2 linked regions of the Paraneptunicella aestuarii genome follow. The protein of the gene in region 2 interacts with the protein of the main gene of each other region in a pairwise test. Links are inferred from orthologs where the notes say so. Each region holds a gene or a part of one and is shown on either strand. Other genes may lie near its edges.

The links. Proteins that work in one complex are often made in the same cells at the same time.
Region 1: the proteins of plsB (region 2) and ybgC interact in binary tests that used the Escherichia coli proteins (3 or more experiments, as listed by UniProt). The link is inferred for Paraneptunicella aestuarii from one-to-one orthologs.

Annotation. Positions count from the first base shown.
Region 1 is NZ_CP074570.1:2,915,754-2,923,349, reverse strand. Bases 1,726-4,576 are described here. They hold ybgC (tol-pal system-associated acyl-CoA thioesterase), read left to right. Parts: upstream 1,726-2,866; coding sequence 2,867-3,286; downstream 3,287-4,576. Other genes in these bases: tolA (cell envelope integrity protein TolA), read left to right, coding at 4,403-4,576; tolR (protein TolR), read left to right, coding at 3,981-4,403; tolQ (protein TolQ), read left to right, coding at 3,276-3,977; KIH87_RS11325 (catalase), read left to right, coding at 1,772-2,704. Outside these bases: KIH87_RS11335 (PHA/PHB synthase family protein), read right to left, coding at 1-1,277; KIH87_RS11330 (DUF6489 family protein), read right to left, coding at 1,323-1,562; more of tolA, read left to right, coding at 4,577-5,275; Tol-Pal system beta propeller repeat protein TolB, read left to right, coding at 5,275-6,630; peptidoglycan-associated lipoprotein Pal, read left to right, coding at 6,688-7,239; tol-pal system protein YbgF, read left to right, coding at 7,246-7,596.
Region 2 is NZ_CP074570.1:78,447-86,260, reverse strand. What follows is about bases 4,746-7,814. They hold plsB (glycerol-3-phosphate 1-O-acyltransferase PlsB), read left to right. Parts: upstream 4,746-5,074; coding sequence 5,075-7,555; downstream 7,556-7,814. Other genes in these bases: ubiA (4-hydroxybenzoate octaprenyltransferase), read right to left, coding at 7,589-7,814; lexA (transcriptional repressor LexA), read right to left, coding at 4,746-4,847. In the rest of the region: KIH87_RS00375 (cytochrome c oxidase subunit 3), read right to left, coding at 1-201; KIH87_RS00370 (cytochrome c oxidase assembly protein), read right to left, coding at 217-777; ctaD (cytochrome c oxidase subunit I), read right to left, coding at 787-2,376; coxB (cytochrome c oxidase subunit II), read right to left, coding at 2,389-3,483; more of lexA, read right to left, coding at 4,224-4,745. UniProt on the Escherichia coli protein: Catalyzes the transfer of an acyl group from acyl-ACP to glycerol-3-phosphate (G3P) to form lysophosphatidic acid (LPA). This enzyme can utilize either acyl-CoA or acyl-ACP as the fatty acyl donor.

The DNA of each region.
Region 1 (7,596 bases), 2.8 Mb from region 2 along the record:
TTGCCTTTTAGATAGTTATTGATGAAAAACGACCAAAACAGATTGTTTTCTCGTAGCAGACTAAAACCCATGCCTAACATCCGTCCGTCGAGATAACCTTTCTGTTCAACTTTTTGTTCCAGCGACGGTAGCAAATCATCAGAGAGAAAATGTTGGATTTCTCCGGGCTGAGAGAAATCCAGCAAGGTTGTGAGCAGAGTCATGGAGTTAACGCAGTGGTTACGTTTTGCTTTTAGATAAGCAACGGTGATGGCTAACAGCGTTCCACCCACACACCAGCCAACCATGTTGATTTTTCTGGCTTTGGTTATCTTCTTAACAACGGTTGTCGCTGCGATGGGGCCTAGCTCCATGTACTGGGAGAAGTCGACATCGGCGTATTCTGCATCGGGGTTGACCCAGGAAATCACGAAAACGCTATAGCCTTGAGATACCAACCAACGCACCAGTGACTTTTTCTGATCCAAATCCAGAATGTAGTATTTGTTGATAAACGGTGGCGTAATGAGAATAGGGTTTTCGTGGACTGTTTCGGTTGTGGGTTGATAGTGAATCAGTTGTATCAACTTATTTTGATAAACCACTTTTCCGGGTGTTGTCGCGAGATTCTCGCCAAGAGTAAAGGCGCTTGGGTCGGTTTGAGTGATCTTGAAGGCATCCAGTGGGCTTTGTTCCAGGTCTTTAACGAAGTTTTTAATGCCTTTAAGCAGGTTTTCCCCCTTGCTTTCAAGAATATCACGGCAGATTTCAGGGTTGGTCAGTATGTGATTGGTTGGTGCGACCGAGTTGATATATTGACGTGTATAGAATTTAACTTGTTCTTCGGCTTTGGGATCAGAAAATTCCATCGCATTAATGACGTTATTAAGCATTTCGGAATTTAACAAATAGGCTTGCTTTAAATAATTGAAAACCGGGTTTTCTTGCCAGTCTTTGTCCTTAAAACGTGCATCATTTTGGGGCTCTTCGATCACCGTATCCGCATGTTGCCCCAGCATGGCTTTAGTGGCTTCTTGCCACAGTTCAGCTTGCTTTTGCATGTAGTGGATGTGATTTTCAACCAGCTTGGCAGGATCAATCTGAGCGCCCTTGGTTAGTAACTCTGACATCTTTTCAGGCTGAAACAGGCTAAGAAACGGGGTGTTCTGGTTGCTTTGCTCTGCATCAAGAGGATTCTCAGTAAATAATGATTTGATACCCTCGTTAAATATCTCGGTACATTGGTTCAAATAACCGAGGATTTGTTGAGCCGATTGTTCGTCTATTACATTTTGCATCAGTACGTCTTGGATTCGAGTTATGGTGTTTGAGTGGGAGAATGGCTATTTCTTCTGGGAAGCAATATTTAAAAAGCCTTCCATCATTTTCTGATATCCATTAAAGGCTTTTTGCGTTTCACTCATAAAAGGGGATAGGGCGGCTAATACGGCTTCGTTGTTCCCTTCCTGGAGTTGCTTGCCAAAAGCGTCAAATACCTGTTCCTGATATTTACTCAGATCAGGCCAACCCATTAATTCTCGCGCTTCTTGTGGAGAGAGCTCAATTTCCACATTAACTTTCATCGGTTCTTCTCACATTCGATTTTCATAGGGATGAGAGTATCGGGAACTTAAAAGTCCTGACATAGTTCTTTGGTACAGATAGGATGTGGTAGTGCAACATTGCGGCTGGTAAATAATGTAACCGTTCATTAATTTATTTTTGTCTGGATGAGTCAAATTTTGTATTTGTCGGGTCTTAACTATGCAAAAAATTACTGTTTGGAGATGTTATGCGATTGTTCGTGCTGGTGTATGGAGTGGTGTTCTCAGTGTCCTTACATGCTGAAACTGTGACCCCGGTTGATGCTGTTGACGCGTTGGAGAAAAAGTTTGGTGTTGTTGAAGGAAAACGTCGTAACCACACAAAAGGGATGTGTTTTTCGGGAAGCTTTATTGCGAGCCAGGAAGCGCAACGATTTACCAAAAGTCCATTATTCGATGGAAAGAAAGTAGATGTTATAGGTCGTTTTTCTCATGCGGGTGGCAATATTCATAGCAAGGATAGTGAAGCTAAAGTGTTTGGTATGGCATTGCAATTTAAACGGGATTTTTATGTGCATAACATGGCAATGTTGAATCTGCCTTATTTTCATGTTGCAACACCCGAGGCATTTGTACAAAGGCTACAGGGAACTTCACCTGAGGAGTTTGAAAAGGCTAACCCTGGGGCTGTCACGTTACAAAAATTGCTATCGAGCCGCGATAATACACAGCAGCATTATGGCGAATTCTATTACAACAGTATTCATAGTTTTTATGTGACAAATAGCAGCGATATCAAGACGCCTATTCGTTGGACGTTTTATCCCTTGGAGCCTCGAAATAATGTAAAGGCTAAAGAAGAAACAGATAGAGATTTGGAGAAGGGATTCATGAATAAACTCAAACAGAGTCCGATTTCTTTTAACATGATCGCGAGGTTCCCACATGACACGGATACTATTGATGATGCCAGTGTGCAATGGGTGACGGATGGCACGGTCGTGAACTTTGGGCAACTGCATCTCACGGAAGTTAATAACCAATGTGAGGATATTAATTTTGATCCTATGGTCATGAGTAGCGGGTTTGAACCGTCGAATGATCCGGTTTTAAGATTTCGCTCTCCTGCTTATGCTATTTCTTTCGGAAAACGAATTTCTGAAAAGTCGAAAAGCCAGTAATTCTTTATTTTTGTCAGGTAGAGTAAGTCGCTGTAAAGTTTGCACTCTACTTCTTAAGTACAAATATTAATACAATTAACCACTTGCAATCGTTGAGTGGTTTTTTTAATTTGCACACATCAATTTTGCATTCACGATGCACATCAATTAATCAATTCAGTAATGGTTGCAAATAAAAACGAATTTTTTTGGGAAACCAGGGTCTACTACGAAGATACCGATGCTGGAGGCATTGTTTATCACGCGAATTATTTAAATTTTATGGAACGAGCTCGTACCGAATGGCTTCGAGCGCTTGGGATTGAGCAAACTGAATTGTTGCAACAATCTATTGGTTTAGTCGTTACTTCTTTGGAAATTAAATACTTGGCGGCAGCAAAATTCAATGAAATGTTGAGAATTTGCAGCCAACTTGTAGAATTGAAAAGGGCTAGCGTCGAATTCGAACAAAAAATTTACAATAATGATAATAATAAATTGCTAGTTAGTGCGCAGGTTAGGGTTGCTTGTGTAGATCTCAGTAAAATGAGACCAAGAGCAATTCCTGAATTTATATTAGGGGAATTATCTCGTGTCGTCTGAGCTTTCGTTTTTTGACCTGTTTCTACAGGCCAGTTTGCTTGTGCAACTGGTTATGATCTTGTTATTGGTTATCTCCATTGTTTCCTGGACCTTTATTTTTCAGCGTGCCAAAGTGTTGGGCAATGCTCAACAGGATGTGCGCAAGTTTGAAGATAGATTTTGGTCTGGTACTGACCTTAATCGTTTATTTCAGGAACTTTCTGCTCGCAAAGAATTAAGTGGTATGGCGAATGTTTTTTGTAGCGGTTTCAAAGAATTTGTTCGACTGAGTAAAAATGCAGGTAGTAGTCCTGATGCCATCATGGACGGTACACACAGAGCGATGCGTGTAAGTTTGGCTCGCGAGGTTGATGATCTCGAAAATAATCTTCCGTTTCTTGCTACAGCTGGATCCATCAGTCCTTATATTGGGTTGTTTGGTACGGTATGGGGCATTATGAATGCGTTCATTGCATTAGGTGAAGTGCAACAGGCGACCCTTGCGATGGTTGCTCCAGGTATCGCTGAAGCCTTGATTGCAACAGCCATGGGTTTGTTTGCCGCGATTCCTGCGGTTATTGCCTATAACCGATTCAGCAACCAAGTTGAAAAACTGGAATCCAGTTATGTCAACTTCATGGAAGAATTCTCCAGTATTTTACATCGTCAAACCTTATCCAGCTCTGATACCAGAGTAAGGGAAAGGGTATAAAGTATGTATGTAAGAAAACGGCGCAAGCCTGTCGCTGAAATCAACGTTGTTCCCTACATCGACGTTATGTTGGTGTTATTAATCATATTTATGGTAACTGCACCTTTAGTGACGCAAGGGGTGAAAGTGGATTTACCTAAAGCTGATGCTGAACCTTTAAAAGATGATACCAAACCCCCACTTATTGCCTCGGTTGATGCTCAAGGTAATTATTTCCTGAATGTGGGTGACAGTCAGGATACACCTATGCAGGCGAATGAATTGGCGACCTTGGTTGCTGCTCATTTGGAAGTGGAACCGGGTACTCCCGTGATAGTCAAAGGTGACGGACAGGTTCCCTATAACCAGGTTGTTCAATTGATGGTCTTGCTGCAAAAAGCCGGTGTTCCATCTGTAGGGTTAATGACGGATTCAATAGAGGAATAATGAATAATTTTATTCTGGCATTGAGCAAATCCACATTATTGCATATTGCATTGGGTGCATTGCTTGTCGTTAGTATGAGTTTTACTCCTCATCCAGAGCCAAAGCAGGAATTATCTGCACCTGTTATTGAAGCGGTATCCGTTGATAAAGCGGCACTGGAACAGCAGATTAAGCAGATTCAGGCAGAAAAGGACAAGCAGAAACAAGCTGAAGAGAAACGTATTAAGGATTTGGAGCGCCGAGCTAACGAAGCCAGAAACAAGCGTCGTGAAGAGGAAAAACAAATATCTAACCTGAATAAACAAAAAACTCAGGCTGCAAAAGAAGCGGAAGCCGCCAAGCGTAAGCAGAAAGAAGAAGCGGAAAGAGCGCAGAAATTAGAAGAACAACGGAAACAGAAAGAAGCCGAGAAGAAAAAAGCCGAGCAGGAAGCGAAAGCTGCGGCTGAAAAGCGCAAGAAAGAAGAGCAGGCGTTAAAAGAACAAGAAACGAAACGACAGCAAGCAGAAGCTAGGGCTGAACAAGAACGAATGATGGAAGAGCAGCTACGAGCTGAGCAGGCGGCTAGAATGAAGAGTCGTCAAAAACAAGTCTTAAGCGAGGTGGGTAAATATCAGGCACTGATACGAAGCGCCATAACCCGTAATTTGATTGTTGATGAGCAGACAAGAACCAAAGAATGTCGATTGAATTTGAAATTGGCCAGTAATGGATTGGTAATGAGTGTGAAAGTGCTAAGTGGTGACCCTGTCCTGTGTCGTTCGGCGGAAGCCGCAGTATATAAAAATGCGACTTTACCGATTTCATCCGACCCTGAGGTTTATCAACAGCTAAAAGATATTAATTTAACTATAGATCCAGACCGAGAATGATAAAAAACATGCGTTTGATTTTGGTATTTTGCGTTGTATTGCTGAGTTTTCGTAGCCACGCAGCTTTAGAGATTGTAATTACTGAAGGGATTGATACGGCGCGCCCTATTGCGGTTGTGCCTTTTCGTTGGAATGGAGCGGGAATATTACCTGGTCGTTTAGCCAACGTGATTAGTGCAGATCTGCAACGTAGTGGTAAGTTTAGCCCTATGATTACAGGAGAGATGCCACAATACCCCAGTTCTGATAGTGAGATCGATTATACTGCTTGGGCTGCTACCGGCGTAGAAGCGGTATTGGTTGGTAGTATTGAACAACATTCTCTAGACAAGTATTTGATCTCCTTCGAATTAATTGATGTATTACGTGGTCAGATTACGGGAGGGAGTTCCAGAATGTTGAACGATGGTCAATTGGTTGATACCAACGACCATATTCTGGAAAGCCGACAAGCCATTATTGATGGGGACAGTTTTAGACAGCATGCCCATCGTATTAGCGACATCGTTTTTGAACGTTTGACTGGCACCAAAGGTGCATTCCTGACACGTATTGCGTATGTCACCGTACGTGATCGTGATAAAGAGAAATACCCATATCAACTAGTTGTAGCTGACTATGATGGAGAAAATGAGCGTGTACTACTGCGTTCTCGTGAACCATTGATGTCACCTTCCTGGTCACCAGATGGAAATCAACTTGCGTACGTTAGTTTTGAAAATCGTCGTTCCCAAATCTATATCCAAGATATTTACACGATGAGCCGAACGCAATTGACGGATTTCCCGGGAATTAATGGTTCTCCCGTTTATTCTCCTGATGGTAAGAAAATGGCAATGGTGTTGTCAAAAGATGGAAATGCAGAAATTTATGTTATGGACATTGCAACCCGTCAATTACGTCGATTAACAAAAAATAGAACGATTGATACGGAACCAAGTTGGACGCCTGACGGAAAATCAATCATATTTACATCAGAACAGGGTGGTAAACCACAAATTTATCGCGTAAATTTAGCATCTGGCAAGATGCGGCGTTTAACGTTTGAAGGCGAAATGAATTTGGGAGCAACCGTTGCTCCTGATGGTTCAGAAATAGTCATGGTGAATCGTACTCGCGGTGACTATCATATCGCCAGACAGGATTTCGAAACGGGTGTAATGCAGGTTTTAACAAAAACCTATTTGGATGAATCTCCAAGTATTGCGCCTAATGGAGCGATGATCATTTACAGTACATTGCATCAGGGAAAGCAGGTTTTATCTCTGGTGTCGTTGGATGGTCGCTTTAAAGCAAGGTTGCCCGCTGTTGATGGTGAGGTTAAATCACCCAGTTGGTCGCCATTTTTGCTATAACTATAGATTATTAGAATAGTTTCACACATCGATTTTATAAAAATAAGGATTCCGAGGATGCAACTAAATAAAGTATTAAAAGGGGTGTTAATCGCTCTACCAATGGTCACTCTAGTGGCTTGTTCATCCAGCCCAAGTGACAAACAAGCTGAAGCAGAGCGTAATAGTGCTTCATCTTCTGCGTCTACTTCTACTTCGACTGGTTCTGATGTTCAGGTAGATCGTGCCGACCCCATCAAATCCGCTCAAGAACTGAAAGAAAAGCAGCTTAAGAAGTTGATGAACAATCAGACCGTTTATTTCGATTTTGATCGTTCTAACTTGCGTACTGAATTTAATAGTCTGGTTGAAGAACACGCTGATTTTCTGGTTAAGAATCCTTCACAACGTGTTGTTATCGAAGGCCACTGCGATAAGCGCGGTACACCAGAATACAATATTGCACTGGGCGAGCGTCGTGCAAAAGCTGTTGAGGTTTATTTGTTGAACTCAGGTGTGAGTGCATCACAAATTTCAGTTGTTTCTTATGGTGAAGAGAAGCCGGCCGTTATGGGTGATACTGAGGCTGCGTTCTCTAAAAACCGTCGAGCTGTGTTGGTTTATCAATAAACACACATGAGCAGATTAAACAAAAAGGCTTTGTTGCCTTTCCTGGTCTATGGAGCCGCTGTTAATGCGGCTCCTGCGCCTGTAGAAAGCGTTAATGGTGGTTCAGTTAATGATCGTGTTGCTGTATTGGAGCGCATGGTTGAAGCTCGTAGCGTTGCTCAGCATCGTATTCAAGGTCAACTTGATGAAATGCAGCAAGAAGTGAATGAGATTCGAGGCGAGTTAGAACTACATAGCTACAAGCTCGAGCAAATTCTACAGCGCCAAAGAGAACTTTATCTGGAAATAGATAAACGTATCCAGGCCGCAATGAAAACTCCGGTTGCTTCTGTTCAAGAATCTGTAGTAAGCACTGAA
Region 2 (7,814 bases):
TTTGAACCAGTTCCACAACATATATAGCAACACAGCTATACCCGTCAGTAGGATGATTCCGCCGTAGCCATCTTTACCTTTGGAGACCTCGACAACATAGTTGCCTGCACCAACGACGATAAGGAATAGAGCTACCGCCCCAACAAACGGCCAGGGACTTTGGTCTGGCACGTAATATTTTTCATATTGTTGTTCTGACATTCTTATCTCCAATTGCTATTGGTTCATTGCGACTGTTTCGACTGAACCAGTAACGTCATACAAGGTGTATTGCACAGTGAAGAACTCAATATCTTCAGGCAACTGCGGATCCACGTAGAACTTCATCGGCATCACTACTTGCTCACCAGCCCCCAAAGGCTGTTGTTCAAAGCAGAAACACTCGGTCTTATTCAGGTAAAGCGCTGCTGTACCCGGAGATACAGAAGGAACCGCTTGTCCAATAATCTGTCTACCAGCAGGGTTATGCGCAGTAAAATTAACCTGATGCATTTCCCCTGGATGAACCTGCACACGCTTCGTTTCAGAAGCAAATTGCCAAGGCATACCCTTATTATTACGGGTGATGAACTCTACCGTCACCAACCGACTTTTATCTACTTCAACACCTTGATAAACCGCAGCGGTGTCTTTGGTTTTACCGTTGATCCCCGTCAGATCGCAAAACACGTCATACAAGGGCACCAAAGCAAAACCAAAGCCGAACATACCGATTACAACACCGACTAATTTCAGGATCAGCTTGCTATTGTTATTAACGTTATGTTCGGTACTCATCATTTACCCCTACTTCACAACAGGCGGTGTATCGAAGGTATGATAAGGAGCAGGAGAAGGTATTTCCCATTCCAAGCCTTCCGCACCATCCCAAACCTGTGCAGACACTGGCTCACCTTTCTTACGGCAAGCTTTAATCAACAGAGCAAGGAAAATAAGCTGCGATAAACCAAATGCAAAGCCACCAATACTGATCCACTTATTGAAATCAGCAAACTGCAATGCATAGTCAGGAATACGTCTTGGCATACCCGCTAAACCGATGAAGTGCATTGGGAAGAACAGGACGTTTACAGAGATCAAAGAGCACCAGAAATGCCATTTAGCCAAAGTTTCGTCATACATCTTACCCGTCCACTTAGGTAGCCAGTAGTAAGTCGCCGCCATAATGGAGAAGATAGCGCCTGTTACCAATACATAATGGAAGTGAGCCACTACGAAGTAAGTATCATGGTATTGGAAGTCAACCGGAGTAATCGCCAGCATCAAACCAGAGAAACCACCGATAGTGAACAATACGATGAAGGCCAAGGCAAACATCATTGGCATTTCAAATGAAATCGCGCCGCGCCACATGGTTGCAACCCAGTTGAATACTTTTACGCCCGTTGGGACAGAAATCAACATGGTTGCGATCATGAAGAACATTTCACCGAACAATGGCATACCAGTGGTAAACATGTGGTGAGCCCAAACGATGAATGACAACAATGCAATTGAGGCCGTTGCGTAAACCATTGATGCATAACCAAACAGCTTCTTACGAGAGAACGTAGGAACGATTTGAGAAATAACACCAAAAGCTGGCAAGATCATGATGTACACCTCTGGATGACCGAAGAACCAGAAAATATGCTGGAACATAACCGGGTCACCACCACCAGCAGCGTCAAAGAAGCTGGTTCCGAAGTATTTATCAGTCAATACCATGGTCACTGCGCCGGCTAATACTGGCATTACCGCAATCAACAAGAATGCAGTGATCAACCATGTCCAGACAAACAGTGGCATTTTCATCAATGTCATGCCAGGGGCACGCATGTTGAAAATAGTAACGATAACGTTGATAGCACCCATGATAGAACTCGCACCCATAATATGAACCGAGAACACAAACAGCGCTGTTGAATCATTACTATACGTTGTGGACAAAGGTGCATAGAAAGTCCAACCGAAGTTAGGACCACCACCTTCAAGGAACAAAGAAGCAATCAAAACTGAAAATGCGAATGGCAAGATCCAGAAGCTCCAGTTGTTCATTCGAGGCAAAGCCATATCTGGCGCGCCAATCATTAGTGGCACCATCCAGTTAGCAAGCCCGGTGAAAGCCGGCATTACCGCACCAAAAACCATGATCAGACCATGAACGGTGGTCATCTGGTTAAAGAAGTTTGGTTCTACAATTTGCAAACCCGGTTGGAATAGCTCGGCACGAATAACCATTGCCATTGCGCCGCCAACCAAAAACATGATGAATGCGAACCATAGGTACATAGTACCGATGTCTTTATGGTTCGTAGTATAGAGCCAACGCTTAATACCCGTTGGCGCATGATGATGGTGATCATCGTGATGTAAATCTTCAACTACAGTACTCATTGCCAACCTCTCTTAATTGCCATTAATGACAGCGTTAACGTCTTTCGCTTGAACGGTATCACCAGTGCTGTTACCCCAAGCATTACGTTCATAAGTGATAACTGCAGCCAATTCTTTCAACGACAATTGTTTCGCAAAAGAAGGCATCGCAGTACCCGAAACGCCGTTTACAACAACGTCGATATGTTTTGGCATATCATGCAATGCAATTTGGCTACCTTTAAGAGCAGGGAACACCCCAGGCAAACCTTCACCATTAGGCATATGACAAGCTGCGCATGCTGATTGATAAACCCGTTCACCAACCGACATCAACTCATCCATGCTCATATTCATGGCAAGTAGTTTTTGTTCTTCTTCTTTAGCTTTCTTCTGAATTGCTTCTTGCTCAGAAATCCATGCTTCATATTCAGCAGGCTCTTTAGCAACAACAACGACAGGCATGAAACCATGATCTTTACCGCACAACTCAGCACATTGACCACGATAAATACCTGGTTGGTTTACCTTGGTCCACGCTTCATTAATAAAGCCAGGGTTAGCATCTTTCTTAACCGCGAAGTCAGGAACCCACCATGAATGGATAACATCGTCAGAGGTCATCAAGAAACGAACTTTCTTACCTGTAGGAATAACCAAAGGACGATCAACCTCTAACAGGTAGTTCTCGCCTTTATCGAATTTATTATGAATTTGTTCACGTTGTGTGGCCAACACAGAGTAATACTCTACGTCGTTATCCATATATTTATAATGCCACTTCCACTGAGAACCGGTTACCAGAATCGACACATCAGGAGCTGAAGTGTCTTCCATAGCGATTAGGGTTTTCGCAGCGGGAATCGCCATGAAAATCAAAATCACAAAAGGAGCCACAGTCCATGCAATTTCCACTTTTACACTTTCATGAAAAGTCGCAGGCTTTACACCTAGAGACTTACGATGAAAAATTGTGGAATAAAGCATGACGCCGAATACGGCAACACCGATAAGCGCACATATAATTAAAATGGTCATATGTAAGTCATAGACCTGTGCACTGATGTCTGTCACACCCTCTCTTAGGTTTAACTGGTAAGCATCAGGGTGTGAATCACCCGCAGCCATAACCGGAAAGATAAGCAAGCTGGTTACTGCAGCTAGCAAGGTGGTTATTATTTTATGCACCAGAGCTTTCCTCCATCTATTAAAAAGCAGTCTTAATTAAAAAGCAGTTGCGCTGACCGTCGAAGCCTTCTCAGGTCAAATTTATTCTAATTTGTTAAACAAATTGTTTCGTAATGTAATCAAGGTGTTAATAAATGGCAAGAAATAAACAATTCCGATGCAAAAATTCCCCAACATGAATTTTTTATTACAACACTTGCAGTAACACCACGGTTACTAAACGTCTCCTGCGCTTTTATTTAGTGACTCTTAACAGCGAGGTGAACCTCAAAAAGTGACTAAAAAGCATGCAAAACGATGCCTAAAGCTGCAAGGACGCCAATGGTGAGTATTTTTGGCGCTCAGATCAAGTCTCAAGTTAATATATTGCGCATTTAAAGTGATTAAAATTACAAAAAAGATCCATTTGGAGCAACTTTTAGGCAAATAAGAAGGAGAGCGGCAATAAATGGTGCAAAGAAGAAAATCGCCTTATGCTAAAAATCGACGGCTTCAAAACCCTTTATTTTAGAGGGATATAAAAAACAAAAAAGATTCAACGCTAATTAGCAATGAAAAAATGATGAGTGCGATAGGCGTAAAAGCAAAAGAAAATGGCAAGGATAATGGTGGTTTTTTCAACCTGGGCTTACCGCTCTAAAAATAACAATAAGCCCAGAACAAAAAATGTAAAAAAAGCGTTACATCATAGAATTGTTGCGAACTACACCCACAGCCAAGCCTTCAATTTCGAAAGGTTGAGAAGTTAAATCCACCTTAATAGGGCTGAAATCCGCATTCTCGGCATGCAAGATAACCTGACTACCGTTACGCTCAATACGCTTAACGGTCACATCATCTTCAACTCTCGCCACAACAACCTGACCATTACGCACATCTTTGGTTCGATGCACCGCAAGCAAATCACCATCCATAATGCCGATATCCTTCATACTCTCGCCATAAACGCGCAATAAATAATCGGCATGGGGATGGAAGAAATTAGGATCAACCTGATAGTGAGATTCAATATGCTCTTGCGCCAGAATGGGTTCACCAGCAGCAACTCGTCCAATCAATGGCAAGCCTTCCTCCTCAGCCGGTTCGTCCAATGGCACATTTAATTTAATGCCTCGAGACGTACCTGGTAATACTTCGATTACCCCTTTTCTTGCCAACGCTTTCAAATGCTCTTCTGCCGCATTGGCGGAACGAAAGCCTAACTGTCGTGCTATTTCGGCACGAGTGGGCGGCATTCCAGTGTCTGAAATGGTGTGCTTAATCAGTTCTAATACTTGCTCTTGACGTGGAGTTAGTGGACGCATAAACAGCCTGTTATTCCATACAGTTTTACTGGTAGTATATACAGCAAAAAAAATATTACAAACCTAAAATTTCCCTTTCTTCAGATATGCAACGTAAGAAGTCGTTTTATTGTTAAAGCGATTAAGCATTGTTACAAATCAAGGCATGCCCCAAATTGAGGCAAATTAGGGAAAAAACGCAATCATCATGCTATTATCCCGCCACTTCATAACACAGGTTCTCTTGAATGTTGGATTTCCGAAACATACTGTTAAAAATAATCAAGTACCCGACACGTTGGCTGCTCACATCAAGCTACACGCCGAATGATATAGAAGGCGAGCTGGGGATATCTAAAGATAAGCCGATTATTTACCTGTTAAAAACGCACTCAGCGACGGATCTGATAGCGCTGGAAATGACGACCGAAAGATTGGGCTTACCCAATCCTTTCAAAAAAATCGAGATAGCCGGGCAAGAACACCCTGCAACACTTTTTGTCGAGCGACCTCGTTCACTCTTCAGTAATAAACGCAAAGTGACAGACATTGCTCGTAGCAGCACAGAAATGTTTAAACTGCACCGTGAAGACAAAGATTTAGACATTCAAATTGTCCCGGTTTCCATTTTTTGGGGTCGCGAACCCGGCAAAGCCAGCAAAAGCTGGACAGATCTTCTCACCGATCGCAGTTCCCCAGGCTGGTTCCGTAAATTCTTTATTATCCTGTTCCTCGGACGTGACAATATTGTCGGCTTTAGCCGCGCAGTTTCTTCTCGTGAAATGACCAATCTGAAAGAATCAGATACCGACGAACAACTGGCACACAAACTTATCCGCTTGGCACGCACCCACTTTTTCCGTCGTCAGCAGTCTATCACTGGCCCCAGCATGTTGCAGAGAGCCCAGCTGTTCAACGGTGTATTGGGCGCAGATGCGGTTAAAAATGCCATCAACGACGAAGCCAAAAGCAAAAATATCTCTTTGGAAAAAGCCAAGGAACAAGCGCAAAAATACATTGAAGAGATTGCCGCTGACCGTAATTCCACGGCCATTCGTTTGGCATACCGCTTACTCACCAAAGTCTGGAACAAGATTTATAACGGCATAAATGTCGAACATGCCGAGAAAGTGCGCGAACTTGCGCAAAATGGACATGAAATCATTTATGTTCCCTGCCATCGAAGCCACATGGATTATCTGCTACTAACCTATGTCATCTACAATGAAGGACTAATGACGCCGTACATTGCCGCAGGTATTAATCTTAACTTCTGGCCTATTGGCGGATTATTCCGAAAAGGCGGCGCTTTTTTTATTCGCCGCTCTTTTAAAGGCAACAAACTGTATACAGCAGTGTTCAGAGAATATCTGGAGCAGCTTTTCGCTCGTGGTTACGCAGTGAAATACTATGCTGAAGGCGGCAGAAGCCGCACCGGCAGACTGCTCCCACCTAAAACAGGTATGTTAGCCATGACGGTTCAAGCGCTATTAAAAGGCATTAACCGTCCCATCAGCATAGTGCCTGTTTATATTGGCTATGAGCACGTTATGGAAGTCGGCAGTTACCTTAAAGAACTGAAAGGCAGCACCAAACAGAAAGAATCCTTTTTCCAGATCTTTTCCGCTATTCGCAACCTGAAGAATTATGGTCATGGCTACCTGAATTTTGGGCAACCTATCCATTTGTCTCAATATCTGGATGAAAATGCCCCAAGTTGGCGCGAAGACAGAAGTAAAGCCGAGCAAGGTAAGAAACCAAGCTGGTTAACCCCAACCGTGAATCAACTCGGTGTGGACATACTGGAACGTATCAATAGTGCGTCAGCGATCAACGGAATGACTTTGGCTTCACTATGCTTGTTATGCGCCAAGAAGCACACGCTAGCGAAAGAAGAGTTGCTGTTCAGCATGCAAACACTACTGGATTTGCAACATATGGCTCCGTACAGCATTGATGCTACCGTTCCAGATACCGATGCCTCAGCTCTTTTAGAAAGCACCATGAAACTGGGCAAGTTTACGGTAATTGAAGACAAATTCGGTTCTATCTTCTCGCTGGATCGCCGAGTGGCCATTGCTCTGACTTACTATCGTAATAACATCTTGCATATGTTTGCCATCCCAAGCTTGATTGCGGCTATCGTAATAGGCAAGCGAGGCTGTGACCGTGATGAACTGACTTCGCTGGTTAAGCTACTTTATCCACTCCTGAAACGTGAATTGTTCATGTACAAGAGTGACGAAGAAGCTGCCGAATACACTGAAAGCCTGATTAACAGCATGCTTAAGATTGGCCTGTTAGCGGAACAAGAAGGTAAGCTCGTCGAACCAGAACCAAGGCACAACAACGATGATAAAGGCGATGCCAAGTATACCCTGTGGCTGTTGAACAGGGTTATTCAGGAAACCTTGCAACGATACGCACTGGTACTTAGCCAAATTGAAAATGTCGATCGCATTACTCGCGCCGATTTGGAAAAGAACAGCCAAATGGTTGCTGAGCGTATGTCCATGCTACATGGCATTAGCGCTCCAGAGTTCTACGACAAAAACGTGCTAAACACTTTCATCGCAGCTTCAAGGGATAATGGCATTATTGCCGAAGATGACGACGGTTGGTTAAAACCGAATGATGTCAGTGCAAAACTGCAAAGAGAGATTCTGACTCTGGTATCACCCGGATTCTCACAGCGAGTGAATCAGGTGAGGTATCTGCATGCTGACTAATTGATTGTCACAAGCAAAACAACGAAAGCGCTTTTAAGCTGCCCAATACTGGGCAGCAATCCCTGCAAAAATCACCATGCCCACATAGTTGTTATGCAAGAACGCCTTGAAGCATGGGTCACGCTCTCTATTGCGTATTAACCACTGCTCATAAGCAAACAACATTGCCGAAACAAGCAAAGCAAGCACCACTGGCCAACCCCAGCTAAAATACCATATCAAAATAGCCAGTATGCCTAACGTAGCAAGCTGCAATAGC